Regions from separate parts of the Oerskovia sp. Root918 genome, predicted to be linked through region 2. Evidence: predicted binding sites of a transcription regulator. Region 2 holds the regulator's gene; the other holds the start of a gene.
The links. Region 2 encodes LexA, which represses DNA repair genes until DNA is damaged. Its sites were predicted from a motif close to TCGAACANNTGTTCGA; they were not measured.

Region 1 (7,670 bases), on a different contig from region 2:
AGCTGGCCCGTGGCCTGGACCCCGGCCGCGGCGAGCTGGGCGTCGCGCGAGGCGCCGCCCGTGCCCTCGGCCGCCTCGGCGACGAGCGCGGCGCGCTTGTCCAGGACCTTCTGGGTGTGCTCCTTGATGGCGGGCTCGCGCTCGCGCAGCGAGACCTCCAGGGGTGTGGCCAGGAAGATCGAGGAGTAGGCACCCACGGCCATGCCGACGAACAGCGCGAGCGCGATGTCACGCAGCGTGCCGGCGCCGAGCAGGAACGCGCCGATGAACAGGATGGCGCTGACGGGCAGCAGGGCCACGACCGAGGTGTTGATCGACCGGACGAGCGTCTGGTTGACCGCGAGGTTCGCGCGCTCGGCGTAGGTGCTGCGGGTCTGGTCGAGGATGCCGGCCGTGTTCTCGCGGACCTTGTCGAAGACCACCACGGTGTCGTAGATCGAGTACCCGAGGATCGTCAGGAAGCCGATCACGGTCGCCGGGGTGACCTCCCAGCCGATCGCCGCGTAGATCCCGACCGTGATGATGAGGTCGTGGAAGAGCGCGATGAGCGCGGCCGCGGCCATGCGCCAGTTGCGGAAGTAGATCGTCATGACCACGCCCACGAGCGCGAGGAAGACGATCAGGCCCGTGATGGCCTTCTGCGAGACGTCCTTGCCCCAGCTGGGGCCGATGAACGCGGTCGTGACGTCGTTCTCGGTCACGTCGTAGGCGCCGGCGAGCGCGTCCCGCACCTCGGTGACCTCGTCCGCCGTCAGGCGGTCGGTCTGGACGCGGATGGCGCTGCCGCCGACCGTCGTGACGCGCGGCACCTCGGCGGGGGCGACCTCGGACACGGCGTCGATCGCGGGCTGCTGGCTCGTGTCGCTGACGTTCGAGACGACGAACTCGGAGCCGCCACGGAAGTCGATGCCGAGGTTGAAGCCCTTGGTGAGCAGGACCCCGAACGACAGGAGCACCATGACGATCGCGACGATGTAGAAGCGGCGGCGGTTGCCGACGATCTGGTAGGACTTGCGCCCCGTGTAGAGGTCGTTGCCCCACTGGGCGAATCCCTGCGCCATCAGAGGTTCTCCTCGTTCTTGTCGCCCTCGGTCGAGGAGTCGGTGGTGGTCGAGCCGGACTCGGCCGCGCGCCGTGCGGCCGCGCGGCGCTCGGCGATCGTCTGCCGGGTCCCCTCGCCCGCCGTGGCGGTGCCGACGCTCGCGCCGACCTTCTCCCGCGTGGGGCTGCCGAAGGGTTCGTCGCTCGACGCGTCGCTCACGGGTGCGTCCTGGGTGCCTTCGGCGCCCGGCCGGGCGACCCGTCCGCGCCCGGCGTACCGGGCGCTCGCGCCGAGGCGGCGCGGGTCGAGGCCCGAGGCAGGGTGCCCGTTCGCGAAGAACTTGGTGCGTGCGAGCAGCTGCAAGACAGGGTGCGTGAACATGAAGACGACGATCAGGTCGATCAGCGTCGTCAGACCCAGCGTGAACGCGAAGCCGCGCACGCCGCCCACGGCGAGGAAGTACAGCACGACCGCGGCGAGGAAGTTGACCGCGTCCGAGGCCAGGATGGTGCGCCGTGCGCGGTCCCAGCCCTTCTCGACGGCCGAGTTCAGGGTGCGTCCGTCGCGCAGCTCGTCGCGGATGCGTTCGAAGTACACGATGAACGAGTCCGCGGTGATGCCGATCGCGACGATGATGCCCGCGACGCCGGGCAGGGAGAGCCGGTACCCGATCGTCCAGGACAGCAGCAGGATCACCCCGAAGGTGAGCACGGCCGCGATGCCGAGCGAGGCCACCGTGACCAGGCCGAGGGCCCGGTACTGGAAGAGCGAGTAGATGACGACCAGCAGCAGTCCGATCGCGCCGGCGATGAGGCCCTTCTCGAGCTGCTCGCTGCCGAGCGTCGCGGAGATCTGCTGCTCGCTCTGGACCTCGAAGGTCAGCGGGAGCGAACCGAAGTTGAGCTGGTTGGCCAGCAGCGCGGCGCTCTCGCGGGTGAAGTTGCCGGAGATCTCGGCCTTGCCGTCCTGGATCGCGACGTTGGCCGTCGGGGCGGAGATGACGAGCCCGTCGAGGACCATGGCGAACGCGTTCTGCGGGGCAGGCAGCGCGACCAGGCGCGTGGTGGTGTCGCGGAAGGCCTTGGTGCCCTCGGCGTTGAACTCGATGTTGACGACCCACTGGCCGGTGCTGACGCCCTGGGCCGTGGTGCCGAGGCCCGAGCTCGCGTTGGAGATCTCGGTGCCCTCGATCTCGACCGGGCCCAGGATGTACTTGACCGTGCCGTCGTCGGCGCACGTGACGAGCGGGGCGTCGGCGTCGTCACCGGTGCCGCCCGTCAGGTTCTTGGGGTCGGTGCAGTCGAGCGCGTCGAACTGGGCCTGGATCTCCGGGGTGATCTGGGCCAGGTCGCTGGGGCTCGTGGGGGTCACGGGCGCGGTGGGCTCGGTGGGCTCCTCGGCCGGCGTCTCGGAGGCCACCGGGGTGGGTGCTCCGTACGTCAGGACCGGGCGGAAGCGCATCTGCGCGGACTTCCGCACGAGGTCGAGCGTCTCGTCGCTCGGGGTGCCGGGCAGCCCGACGACGATGTTCTTGCCCTGGCTGGTGATCTCGGCCTCGGTGACTCCCGAGGAGTCGACACGCTGGCGGATCACGTTGATCGCCTGCTGGATCGTCTCGTCGGTGACCTGCCCCTCGGAGGCGATCGGCGTCAGGATGATCTGCGTGCCGCCCTCCAGGTCGAGGGCGAGTCCGGGCGTGGTGCTCGCGTCCGACCACTTGGTGCCGGCGAAGATCGACGCGAACAACGCGACGATCAGTACAGCGAGGATCACCAGGGTACGTACGGGCCTGGCGCGTCGTGTGTTGGAGGTGGCCAACTATCCGTCTCTTCTCGTGCGCGCGACATCGAGCGTGCGATGACGCGGATCGACGTCGCGCCCCGGGATCGGGGCGCGACGTGTGTCACTTGCTGTCGGTGCCGTCGTCCCGCTTGTCCCCCGGCTTGTCCGTCAGTCCGGACAGGTCGTCCGGGACGTCGAGCACGTCGTCGACCGTCGAGGTCGAGTCGGTGTCCCCCAGGACCGAGCCGTCCTCGTCGTCCTCTGCCGGGTCCTCGGCGACGGGCGGCTCGACGAGCTTGGCGATCGCTGCCCGCAGCCAGCGGGACTGGTTGCCGGGGGTGGACTCGATCGTGATGATGTCCTTCTCCTCGTCGACCGCGACGATGGTGCCGAACAGGCCCGAACCGGTCATGACCTCCTGGCCGGGGGCCAGGTTGGTCCGGAAGGCTGCTGCTTCCTTCTGGGCCTTGCGCGACCGGCTGGTCATGAGGAACATCGCACCTGCGGCGAGGGCGAGGATGAGGATGAGACTGAAGTCCATGACGGGGTAACCGATTCCTGTTCTGTGCTGGGATCTGCGCGGCAGTCTAGGCGCACGCGTACGGATCACCAACGAACCGTACGACCGTGGAGTTCCGCCGCTCAGACTCCCCCAGTCTAGGCCCCGGTGTCGAACAGGGTTCGCCCCGTCCGTCCCGAGCCGTTCCGTCCCCCTGTCAGGCCGCCCGGGCCGCGGGGCGCGAGGGGGTCGGGGGGTGTGAGCCCGAGGTGCGCCCAGGCGGCCGCGGTCGCGACGCGCCCGCGCGGGGTGCGCCCGATCAGCCCTTCGCGCACGAGGAACGGCTCGACGACGGTCTCGACGGTCTCCGCCTCCTCGCCCACGGTCACGGCCAGGGTGCTCAGCCCCACGGGGCCGCCGTTGAAGCGCGTGCACAGCGCGCCGAGCACGGCCCGGTCGAGGCGGTCCATGCCGAGCTCGTCGACCTCGTAGACCTCGAGCGCCGCCCGCGCGGCCCGCAGGTCCAGCGAGCCGTCGCCGCGCACCTGGGCCCAGTCGCGCACGCGGCGCAGCAGGCGGTTGGCGATGCGGGGGGTGCCGCGCGAGCGGCCGGCGATCTCGTGGGCGGCGTCGGCGTCGAGCCGGACGCCGAGCAGGCCGGCCGAGCGGACCAGGACGCGTTGGAGCTCGTCGGGCGAGTAGAAGTCGAGGTGCCCGGTGAACCCGAACCGGTCGCGCAGCGGCGCGGGCAGCAGCCCGGCGCGCGTGGTGGCGCCCACGACCGTGAACGGCGGCAGGGCCAGCGGGATCGCGCTCGCCCCCGCTCCCTTGCCCACGACCACGTCGACCCGGAAGTCCTCCATGGCGACGTAGAGCAGCTCCTCGGCGGGGCGCGCGAGCCGGTGGATCTCGTCGATGAACAGGACCTCGCCCTCCTCGAGGGAGGACAGGACCGCGGCGAGGTCGCCCGCGTGCTGGATCGCGGGGCCCGACGTCACCCGCAGGGACGCGCCGAGCTCGGCCGCGATGATCATGGCGAGGGTTGTCTTGCCGAGCCCGGGAGGGCCCGAGAGCAGGACGTGGTCGGGGGTCGCTCCGCGGGCCAGCGCGGCCTGCAGCACCAGGGAGAGCTGGTCGCGCACGACGAGCTGGCCGACGAACTCCTCGAGCCGCCGGGGACGCAGCGCGGCCTCGGCCGCGCGCTCGAGGTCGTCCGCGGCCGGCGCCACGATCCGCTCGGACGTGAAGGGCTCCTCGCCCTCGGCGTACCCGACCCGGTCGAAGTCACCCACGGGGGCCGCCCAGGACGCGCAGCGAGGCGCGCAGGGCGCCGGCGATCTCGTCGGGGGCGACGACGTCGACGCCGGCCTGGGCCAGGACCGTGGCGAGCGCGTCCTCGGCGGCCTTGGGGTTCCAGCCGAGCCCCACGAGCGCCTGGACGACCTGGTCGCGCTGGTCGTCGACCACGGCGGCGCCCGTGCCTGCCGCCTCCTCGGCGGTCCCGTCGCCGGTGCCCGTGGGGGCCCCGAGCCTGTCGCCGAGCTCGAGCGCGATGCGCTGGGCGCCCTTGCGCCCGATACCGGGCACGCGCATGAGCGCGGCGATGTCCTCGGAGGCCACGGCGCGGCGCAGGGCGTCGGGCGTGTGGACAGCGAGCATCGCCAGGGCCAGGCGCGGGCCGACGCCGCTGACGGTCTGCACGGCCTCGAAGACGGTGCGCTCGTCGTCGTCGGCGAACCCGAACAGGGTGAACGAGTCCTCGCGCACGACCATGCTCGTGGACAGGCGGGCCGCCTCGCCCACGCGCAGCGTGGACAGGGTCGCGGGGGTCGCGTGCACGAGGTACCCCACGGCTCCCCCGGCGCCGCCCACCTCGATGACAGCGCGGTCCAGGCGGACGTTCGCCACCGTTCCCGACAGCGAAGCGATCACTGTGCCTCCATGCATCCTCGCGGGCCCCGGCCGCGCGCGACCGATCCCGAACACCTGTACGAAACTGCGGCCACTCTAGCAACGGGCGGGCGTGCGCCCGGGTGAGCCTCGCCGTCGGGCACCTCGACGCACCGCGCTCCCCCGGCACGTGCCCCTGCCGCGGGCACCTAGCGGCGCGGGCCGCGCGAGGCCTGCTCTGCCGCGGCCCACGCCCGCTGGGCAGGGGTGAGCTGGTGGCGGTCGCCGCCCTGCAGCGCGCCCGCGGGGCGCCACATGTGGCAGATCGCCAGCGCCAGGGCGTCGGCGGCGTCCGCGGGCTTGGGCAGCTCGGCCAGGCCCAGGATGCGCGCGACCATGCGCTGGACCTGGACCTTGTCCGCCCGGCCCGTGCCGGTCACGGCCGCCTTGACCTCGCTGGGGGTGTGCATCGCGACCGGGACCCCGCGCCGGGCCGCGGCGACCATCGCGAGCCCCGCGACCTGCGCGGTGCCCATGACGGTGCTCACGTTGTGCTGGGCGAAGACCCGCTCGACGGCCACGACGTCCGGGACGTGCTCGTCCATCCAGGCGTCCAGGCGCTGGGAGATCGTGAGCAGGCGCAGGTCCACCGACATGTCCGGGGGGCTCTGCAGGACCCCGACCGCGACCATCTGCGCGCGCCGCCCGGGCAACGAGTCGACGACGCCCACGCCGCAGCGGGTCAGGCCTGGGTCCACTCCGAGCACGCGCACGCGCTCACCTTCTCACGCGCCACCCACGACCAAGGGCTCCCACGCGAGCGGTCGCGCGGGAGCCCTTGGTCACACCGGGTGGTGGGTCAGTCGTCGTTCTCGAGCTCGGCCATGACCTCGTCGCTCGCGGTGAAGTTCGCGTAGACGTTCTGCACGTCGTCGCTGTCCTCGAGCGCGTCGATCAGGCGCAGGATCTTGCGGGCGCCCTCGGCGTCGACCTCGACCTCCATGGACGGGTGGAAGACCACGTCCGCGGAGTCGTACTCGATGCCGGCGTCCTGCAGCGCGGTGCGGACCGCGACCAGGTCGGTGGCCTCGGTGAGGACCTCGAACGTGTCGCCCTCGTCCGTGACCTCCTCGCCGCCCGCCTCCAGGACGGCCTCCATCACGTCGTCCTCGGTGGTGCCCTCCTTGGGGACCACGATGACGCCCTTGCGGGAGAACAGGTAGGACACCGAGCCCGGGTCCGCGAGCTGGCCCCCGTTGCGCGTGAACGCGATGCGGACCTCCGCGGCGGCACGGTTCTTGTTGTCCGTGAGGCACTCGACCAGGACGGCGATGCCGCCCGTGCCGTAGCCCTCGTACATGATCGTCTGGTAGTCGGCGCCGCCGGCTTCCTGGCCCGAGCCGCGCTTGAGGGCGCGGTCGATGTTGTCGTTGGGGACCGAGGACTTCTTGGCCTTCTGGACGGCGTCGAAGAGCGTGGGGTTACCGGCGAGGTCCCCGCCGCCCGTGCGGGCCGCGACCTCGATGTTCTTGATGAGCTTGGCGAACAGCTTGCCGCGCTTGGCGTCGATCACGGCCTTCTTGTGCTTGGTCGTAGCCCACTTGGAGTGTCCTGACATACCCCTGTTACTCCTTCACGATTGCGACGAAGAGCTCGTGCACCCGCGCATCGCCCGTGATCTCGGGGTGGAAGGAGGTGGCGAGCAACGTTCCCTGACGTACTGCGACGATTCTACCTGCGTCTTCGCCCGCGCCCGCGGCGGGCACCGCGCCCGGCGCAGCGGGCACGGAGGCGCCCCGGTGGCGCGTGCGCGCCAGGACCTGGACCCCCGGGCCGGCCTGCTCGACCCACGGGGCCCGGATGAACGCGGCGGGCACGGGCCCGCCCGGCACCCCGGTCATCTCCACGGACGACTCGAACGAGTCGACCTGACGCCCGAACGCGTTGCGGCGCACCGTGACGTCCAGGCCACCGAGGGTCTGCTGGTCGTGGGTCGCCCCCAGCACCCGGTCCGCGAGCAGGATCATGCCCGCGCACGAGCCGTACACCGGCAGACCTGCGGCGATCGCGGCCCGCAGCGGGTCGAACAGCTCGAAGATCCGCAGCAGCTTGTCGATCGTCGTCGACTCACCGCCGGGGAGCACGAGGCCGTCGAGCGCGGCGAGCTCGGTGGGGCGCCGCACGGTGACGGCGCGCGCACCGGCCACCTCGAGGGCGGCCACGTGCTCACGGACGTCGCCCTGCAGGGCGAGGACTCCAATGACCGGTTTCACGATCGCCCATCGTACGCGCCGCCCGCCGCGCGGTGCGGGGGTGCCCGACGACGGCGCTCGCGGCCGGAGGGCGGGTGCGGCCCGGACGCGGGGCCGGGTCCGAGCGCCCCGGTCGGGCGCGGCGCGCCTCGGGACGCGGGTGCCGTACGGCACCCGCGTCCTCCGCGCGGTGCGGCGTGGTCGG
Region 2 (7,670 bases):
GCGGGCGGGAGGTCCGGGACGGACCGCAGGAGGACCTGAGTCCCCAGGTCCAGGCGGCCCGGGGAGAAGATGCCCGACGCGACCTCGACCGTGACCTCGCGTCCCGCGAGCCGGACCGTGAGCTCCCGACGTTCCTCGGCGGACGCGGGCCGCGCCGTGAAGTAGTGGTCCGGGGAGGGCTCGGGCGTCGCGTCAGGGGTGGTCGTCACGAGGGTCGATCCTATCGGGAGACCCGCCCGGGACCGTCCCGGGTGGACGGTTCACGCGCCGCGCAGGGCGTGAGAGGCTGCGCTCGCGGCGAATAGGTTCGCGTCGGGACGATCCGGCGTGCCACGCTTGTTGTACGACATGCCGACCGGAACGTCTTCCGGACGACGTCGACCGGCCCAGGTCACACGGACCCGGGGCCCGGACCCTCAGCTGAAAGGCGGCCCATGACCCAGACCCCTGCGAACCCCACCCCCGAGACCTCACCGGAGACCGTGGAGCGCCCCGAGCGCGACATCGCCGGAGACGTCGTGGCACGGGTGCTCGCTCGGGCGGGGACCGCGCGCGCCGAGGGGGGCACCCAGCACTCCGTCTACGACGGCGAGCAGCTCGAGCTCGCCGAGCGCACCGCGCTGCGACGGGTCGCGAACCTCTCGACCGAGCTCGAGGACGTCACCGAGGTCGAGTACCGCCAGCTGCGCCTCGAGAAGGTCGTGCTTGTGGGCCTCTACACGGGCAGCGGCGACGCCGCGGCGGCCGAGGCCGAGGTCTCGCTGCGCGAGCTCGCGGCGCTCGCCGAGACGGCGGGCTCCCAGGTGCTCGACGGCGTGCTCCAGCGTCGCCAGAAGCCGGACCCCGGGACGTACCTGGGCTCGGGCAAGGCCGCCGAGCTGGCCGCGGTCGTCGCAGCCACGGGAGCGGACACGGTCGTGATCGACGGCGAGCTCGCCCCCTCGCAGCGGCGTGCGCTCGAGGACATCGTCAAGGTCAAGGTCGTCGACCGGACCGCGCTGATCCTCGACATCTTCGCCCAGCACGCCAAGTCCCGGGAGGGCAAGGCGCAGGTCGAGCTCGCCCAGCTCGAGTACCTGCTCCCGCGCCTGCGCGGCTGGGGCGAGTCGATGTCCCGCCAGGCCGGTGGCCAGGTCGGTGGCGCGGGAGCCGGCATGGGCTCGCGCGGACCCGGTGAGACCAAGATCGAGCTCGACCGCCGTCGTATCCGCGACCGCATGACCAAGCTGCGGCGCGAGATCGCGGCGATGGCCCCCGCGCGCGAGACCAAGCGGTCCTCGCGCAAGCGCCACGCCATCCCGTCGGTCGCGATCGCCGGGTACACCAACGCCGGCAAGTCGAGCCTGCTCAACGCGCTGACCGGCGCCGGCGTGCTCGTCGAGAACGCGCTGTTCGCGACGCTCGACCCCACGGTGCGGCGCGCGCAGACCGAGGACGGGCGCGTCTACACGCTCGCGGACACGGTCGGGTTCGTCCGCGCGCTGCCGCACCAGCTCGTCGAGGCGTTCCGCTCGACGCTCGAGGAGGTCGGCCAGGCCGACCTGCTGCTGCACGTGGTCGACGCGTCGCACCCCGACCCCGAGGGACAGATCGCCGCGGTCCGGCACGTCCTCGCGGACATCCCGGGCATCGACCAGGTGCTCGAGGTCGTCGTGCTCAACAAGGTCGACATCGCCGACCCCGACGTCGTGGCGCGCATCCGTGGCCGCGAACGGCGCACGATCGTGGTCTCGGCGCACACCGGGCAGGGGATCGACGACCTGCTCCAGCTCATCTCCGACGAGCTGCCGCGGCCCGACGTCTCGGTCGACCTCGTGGTGCCCTACCACCGCGGCGACCTGGTCAACCGCGTGCACCTCACGGGCGAGATCGACCTCGAGGAGCACGTCGAGACGGGCACGCGCCTGCTCGCCCGGGTCGACGAGGGGCTCGCGCTCGAGCTCCACGCCGTCGCCGTCCGCGCCTGAGCGCGCAGGGGCCCGGGCTCAGAGGAGCCGGGCCCCAGCGCGTGCCAGGGGGCCGCGGTCTGGCGCTCTTCCGGGCGCCTCGCGGGAGCCTCGTGCGGCCCGGCCCTCGCCGGCCGCGGGCCCGTCGTGTCGGAGGGTCACCGTAGACTTCCGGGGTGCCCGAGGAGACCACCACCACCCTGACCACGGGCTCTGCGACCCCTGACGTCGAGGAGCTGCTCGACCTCGCGGTCGGTGCCCTCGGCGGCGGACGCCGCGCGGGCCAGCACCAGATGGCCGTGAGCGTCGCGACCGCGATCGACGGCTCGGGCGGCCCGGACCACCTGCTGGTCCAGGCGGGCACCGGCACCGGGAAGTCGCTCGGCTACCTCGTGCCCGCGGTGCGCCATGCGGTGTGCGAGGACGAGCGGGTCATCGTCTCGACCGCGACCCTCGCGCTCCAGCGCCAGATCATCACGCGCGACCTCCCGCTCGTCGCCCAGGCCGTCGCGGACAGGCTCCCGCGCGAGCCCCGCATCGCTCTCCTCAAGGGCTGGCACAACTACCTGTGCCAGCACAAGATCGAGGGGGGCTACCCGGCCGACGAGCCCACGCTGTTCGACCTGCCCACGGGGGGTGAGCGCGCGGGCGTCGCGGAGCACCCGGCCCCGGGTGCGGCCTCGGGGGCCGCTGCGCTGGGCGAGCAGGTCGTGCGGTTGCGCGAATGGGCCCAGGAGACCACGACGGGGGACCGCGACGACCTGGTGCCCGGTGTCTCGGACAAGGCCTGGCGGCAGGTCTCGGTCACGGCCCTCGAGTGCCTGGGGGCCAAGTGCCCGCTCATCGACGACTGCTTCCCCGACCAGGCCCGCACGAGCGCGCGCGAGGCAGACGTCGTGGTGACCAACCACGCGATGCTCGGTATCGCCGCGTCGGGCTCGCCCGGCGTCCTGCCCGAGCACGGGGTGGTCGTCGTCGACGAGGCCCACGAGCTGAGCGACCGCGTCACGGCCGCTGCGACCGCGGACCTCTCGGTGCCCATCATCGAGCACGCCGCGCGGCTCGCACGTCGCCACGGGGGAGTGCAGACGACCGACCTGGACCTCGCGATCGGCGCGTTCGGGACCGTGGTCGCCGCGCTGCCCGCGGAGCGCTTCCCGGACGGCCTGCCCGACGACGCGCGCTCGGCCGTCGCGGCGGTCCGCGACGCGGCGCGCACGGTGCTCAGCGCGCTCAAGCCGGACACCTCGGGCGGGCCCCAGGCGCAGCCGGACACCGGGATGAAGATGGCCCAGGCCACCATGCTCCAGGTCTTCGAGATCGCCGAGCGCATGGCGCAGGACCCCACGGGGCACGACGTCCTGTGGTGCTCGCGCGCCGGCGAGGACGGCCGCTGGAGCGGGGACGGCGTGAGCAAGCTGCACGCCGCGCCGCTCGCGGTGGCCGGGCTCATCCGAACCAACCTCCTGACCGAGCGCACGGGCGTCTTCACGTCGGCGACGCTCGCGCTCGGGGGGACGTTCGACCCCGTTGCCCGCTCGCTCGGGCTCGACGACGACGGTGCCACCTGGAGCGGCCTGGACGTCGGCAGCCCGTTCGACTACCCCCAGCAGGGCATCCTCTACATCGCCAAGCACCTGCCCCAGCCCGGCCGCGAGGCGGCCACCGACGGGCAGCTCGACGAGATCGCCGACCTCATCACCGCGGCGGGCGGGCGGACGCTGGGCCTGTTCTCGTCGCGGCGCGCGGCGCTCGCGGTCGCCGAGGCAATGCGCGAACGGCTCGACGTCCCGGTCCTGTGCCAGGGCGACGACCAGCTGCCCACGCTCGTCAAGGAGTTCGCCGCAGACCCGCAGACGTGCCTGTTCGGCACGCTCTCGTTGTGGCAGGGCGTGGACGTGCCGGGCCCCAGCTGTCAGCTCGTGCTCATCGACCGGATCCCGTTCCCCCGGCCCGACGACCCGGTGAAGTCGGCCCGCGCCCGCGCAGTGGAGGCCGCGGGGGGCAACGGCTTCATGCAGGTCTCGGCCAACCATGCGGCGCTGCTGCTCGCCCAGGGTGCAGGGCGGCTCATCCGGTCGACCGCGGACCGCGGTGTCGTCGCCGTCCTCGACCCGCGCCTCGCGACGGCTCGCTACGGTTCCTACCTGACCAAGTCGATGCCGGACTTCTGGACCACGACCGACCGACGTGTCGTCCTCTCTGCGCTCGAGCGCCTCTCCGCCCTAGGCTGAGACCCGGCAGTCCACGCGGTGGACGCGGTCTCCGTCCGGCGGAGGCTCGAGGTCCGTCGCACAACGTCCAGGAGGCACAGTGCCCGCCCGTACCACCAAGCTCGCGATCGTCGGCGCAGGTTCCGTCGGATCGACCCTCGCCTACGCGGCGCTCATGCGAGGGGCCGCTCACACCGTGAGCCTCCTCGACATCAACAAGACCAAGGTGGAGGCCGAGGTCCTCGACCTCCAGCACGGCATCCAGTTCATGCCCATGGCCAAGGTCGAGGGCTCCGACGACGTCGCGGTGTGCGCCGACGCCGACGTCGTCGTCTTCACCGCGGGCGCCAAGCAGAAGCCCGGGCAGACGCGCCTGGACCTCGCGGGGGCGACCATCTCCCTGGTCCGCAACATCCTGCCGGGGCTCGTCGAGGTCGCGCCCAACGCGATCTACATCATGGTGACCAACCCGGTCGACGTCGTGACGTACGCGGCGCTCAAGTACTCGGGGCTGCCGTCCAACCAGCTCTTCGGCAGCGGGACTGTCCTGGACTCCTCCCGCCTGCGCTTCCTGGTCGCGCAGCACTGCGGTGTCGCGGTGCAGAACGTCCACGCCTACATCGCGGGCGAGCACGGCGACAGCGAGATCCCGCTCTGGAGCTCGGCGACCATCAGCGGCGTGCCGCTGCTCGACTGGCAGGGGCTCACGGGCCGTGGGCCGCTCACCGCCGAGGTGCGTGAGGACATCGCGCACGAGGTCGTGCAGTCGGCCTACCGCATCATCGAGGGCAAGGGCGCGACCAACTATGCGGTCGCGCTCGCCGCCACCCGCATCATCGAGGCGATCCTCGACGACGAGCACCGCGTCCTGCCCGTCTCCTCGCTCCTCGACGACTTCCACGGGATCAGCGACGTGTGCCTGTCCGTGCCGTCGCTGCTGGAGCGGCGAGGGTGCGGGGAGCGGATCGAGGTCCCGCTGTCCGACATCGAGCTCGCCGGGCTGCGCTCGTCCGCGGACTCGGTGCGCGCGGTCGCGAAGAGCTTCGGGCTGTGACGCGCCAGAGCTGACTCCCGCGAGGGGGCCGAGGACCGCCGACAGGCGGTGCCCGGGGCACGACGAAGGGGACGGCCGGTGCGGCCGTCCCCTTCGTCGTGCAGGAACAGGGGCGTCGAGAGGCGAGCAGGTCAGAGGCTGCGCAGGACCGAGACGACGCGGCCGAGGACCTGCGCGTCGTCGCCGGACAGCGGGCGGTACGCCTCGTTGTGCGGCATGAGCCACACGTGCCCGTCGATGCGCTTGAAGGTCTTGACGGTCGCCTCGCCGTCGATCATCGCGGCCACGATCTCACCGTTCTCCGCGACGGGCTGGCGACGGACGACGACCCAGTCGCCGTCGCAGATCGCTGCGTCGATCATGGAGTCTCCCGACACGCGCAGCAGGAAGAGCTCACCGTCGCCCACGAGCTGGCGGGGCAGCGGGAACACGTCCTCGACGACCTGCTCCGCGAGGATGGGGCCACCGGCCGCGATGCGCCCCACGACGGGGACGTACGACGGGGTGGGGCGCTCGGGGGACTCCTCGGCGGGATCCACGCCCTCCACGCGCGGGAAGCCGCTGCCTGGCAGAGCCCTGATCCCGCGCGAGTCGTCGGTCTGGACGACCTCGATGGCCCGAGGACGATTCGGGTCGCGGCGCAGGTAGCCCTTGCGCTCGAGCGTCGTCAGCTGGTGCTTGACGCTCGACGGGCTGGTCAGGCCGACGGCCTCGCCGATCTCGCGCATGCTCGGCGGGTAGCCGCGCTGCTCGACCGACGACCGGATCGTCTCGAGGACCAGGCGCTGACGCGCAGTGAGCCCGTCCCCGCCCGTCGCAGGGTCGGGGAGCTCGTGCACCTTCGCGAGCCTGCCCGTGGTGTCGGCCACCCGTCCCGCCATCGTCGTCTCCGCCCTGCTCGGCCGTTCCGGTCCTTGTCCTGCGGAGGGTGCGCCGAGAGCGGCGCCGCCTCCTCCTGGTAGAGCTCCCGGCCGCCTGCGCGCGCCCCGAAGGGGCCCGACATATCGGACGACCGGTACAGGTCCAGGGTAGGTCACCACGCGACACGAATCAAACACATGTTCGAGCATGTCTCGACAACGCGTGCAGTCGGTGATAGAAATCGTACAGATGTTCGACGTACAGGTGTTCGAACCGACCGGGGAAGGCGGTTCGGGCACCCCTGGCGAAGGAGTGGACATGAGCGCAGTGGTGTCGATGGACGAGTGGCGTACGGCGAGGCGTCAGGCGTCCGTGCCGATGCCGGCGTCGGAGGGTCCCCTCCGTCTCACGCTCCGCGGTCGGGTCGTCCTGACGGCGCTCGTCCTCGGGCTCATGGCGCTCGTCGTGCTGTGGGGCGGCAAGGCCTTCGCCTCGGGCCCGGGGGAGCCGCGCGAGGTCACGGTGCACGCGGTCCAGGCCGGCGAGACGCTCTGGCAGCACGCCGCAGCGCTGGCCGGGGGCGACCGGGACGTGCGTGACGTCGTCGACGAGCTGATGGCCCTCAACGGGCTCTCGTCGGCCAGTCTCGAGGTCGGGCAGCAGCTGCTGCTCCCGGTGGGCGAGGGGTGACGGGCTGCTCCGGCGGTTCAGGCCAGCGCTCGCCGGGGCTCTGGTGCCGCGTCTCGGCAGGTTTGCGTGTGAGACAGGGGTTGCGCACTGCCCTTAGGTTCCCCTAAGTTAGTACTGCCTCACCAACCCGGCTGGGGGGTCGGTCGGTGGGGAGGAGGCGCGCACTGCCGCGTCTCCGCAGTTGCGTCGACGTCTGCGAGGCGAGTCGCGGACGTGAGATGGGGACGGGGGCGTCCCGACGGAGGTGGCCGGTTGCCGGCCACCTCCGTTCTCCGTTTGTGACCGATGCCCGGGGCGGGGCGCCTTGCATGTCGCCGAGCGGGCGACGTACGTTCGGGGCGCACCTCCGGAGCGGCCGCTCCGGAGCCAGGCCGACCAGCACAGGAGACCTTTCCCATGCACTGTCCGTTCTGCCGGCACGCGGACTCTCGGGTCGTCGACTCACGGACCTCCGACGACGGGGCATCGATCCGCCGTCGCCGCCAGTGCCCCGCGTGCAACCGGCGCTTCACCACGATCGAGACCGCGAGCCTGTCCGTGGTCAAGCGTTCGGGGGTGACCGAGCCGTTCAGCCGGGAGAAGATCGTGACGGGCGTGCGCAAGGCCTGCCAGGGGCGACCGGTCAACGAGGACGACCTCGCGGTGCTGGCCCAGCGCGTCGAGGAGTCGCTGCGGGCCGGCGGCAGCGCCGAGCTCGACGCCTACGAGATCGGCCTGGCCATCCTCGGCCCGCTGCGCGAGCTCGACGAGGTCGCCTACCTGCGCTTCGCGAGCGTCTACCAGGCCTTCGACTCGCTCGAGGACTTCGAGACCGCGATCAACTCGCTGCGCGCCGAGCGCGAGGCTCGGGAGGATGCGGTGCGCGGACGCGACGGCTCCGAGGGGATCGACGTCGAGCAGGACCCT

Region 1: the regulator LexA is predicted to act here: its motif matches at 5,302-5,317, upstream of ruvA (Holliday junction branch migration protein RuvA).

What each region holds. Positions count from the first base shown of each region.
Region 1 is NZ_LMJG01000014.1:272,086-279,755, forward strand. Features, by position in the region: gene secF (protein translocase subunit SecF) at 1-1,061, opposite strand, end outside; gene secD (protein translocase subunit SecD) at 1,061-2,815, opposite strand; gene yajC (preprotein translocase subunit YajC) at 2,946-3,365, opposite strand; gene ruvB (Holliday junction branch migration DNA helicase RuvB) at 3,482-4,555, opposite strand; gene ruvA (Holliday junction branch migration protein RuvA) at 4,608-5,255, opposite strand; gene ruvC (crossover junction endodeoxyribonuclease RuvC) at 5,423-5,986, opposite strand; gene ASE27_RS15055 (YebC/PmpR family DNA-binding transcriptional regulator) at 6,073-6,831, opposite strand; gene pdxT (pyridoxal 5'-phosphate synthase glutaminase subunit PdxT) at 6,839-7,489, opposite strand.
Region 2 is NZ_LMJG01000011.1:307,162-314,831, forward strand. Features, by position in the region: gene ASE27_RS09000 (class I SAM-dependent methyltransferase) at 1-209, opposite strand, end outside; gene hflX (GTPase HflX) at 435-1,967, shown strand; gene ASE27_RS09010 (ATP-dependent DNA helicase) at 2,123-4,180, shown strand; gene ASE27_RS09015 (L-lactate dehydrogenase) at 4,260-5,213, shown strand; gene lexA (transcriptional repressor LexA) at 5,345-6,094, opposite strand; gene ASE27_RS09025 (LysM peptidoglycan-binding domain-containing protein) at 6,393-6,764, shown strand; gene nrdR (transcriptional regulator NrdR) at 7,161-7,670, shown strand, end outside.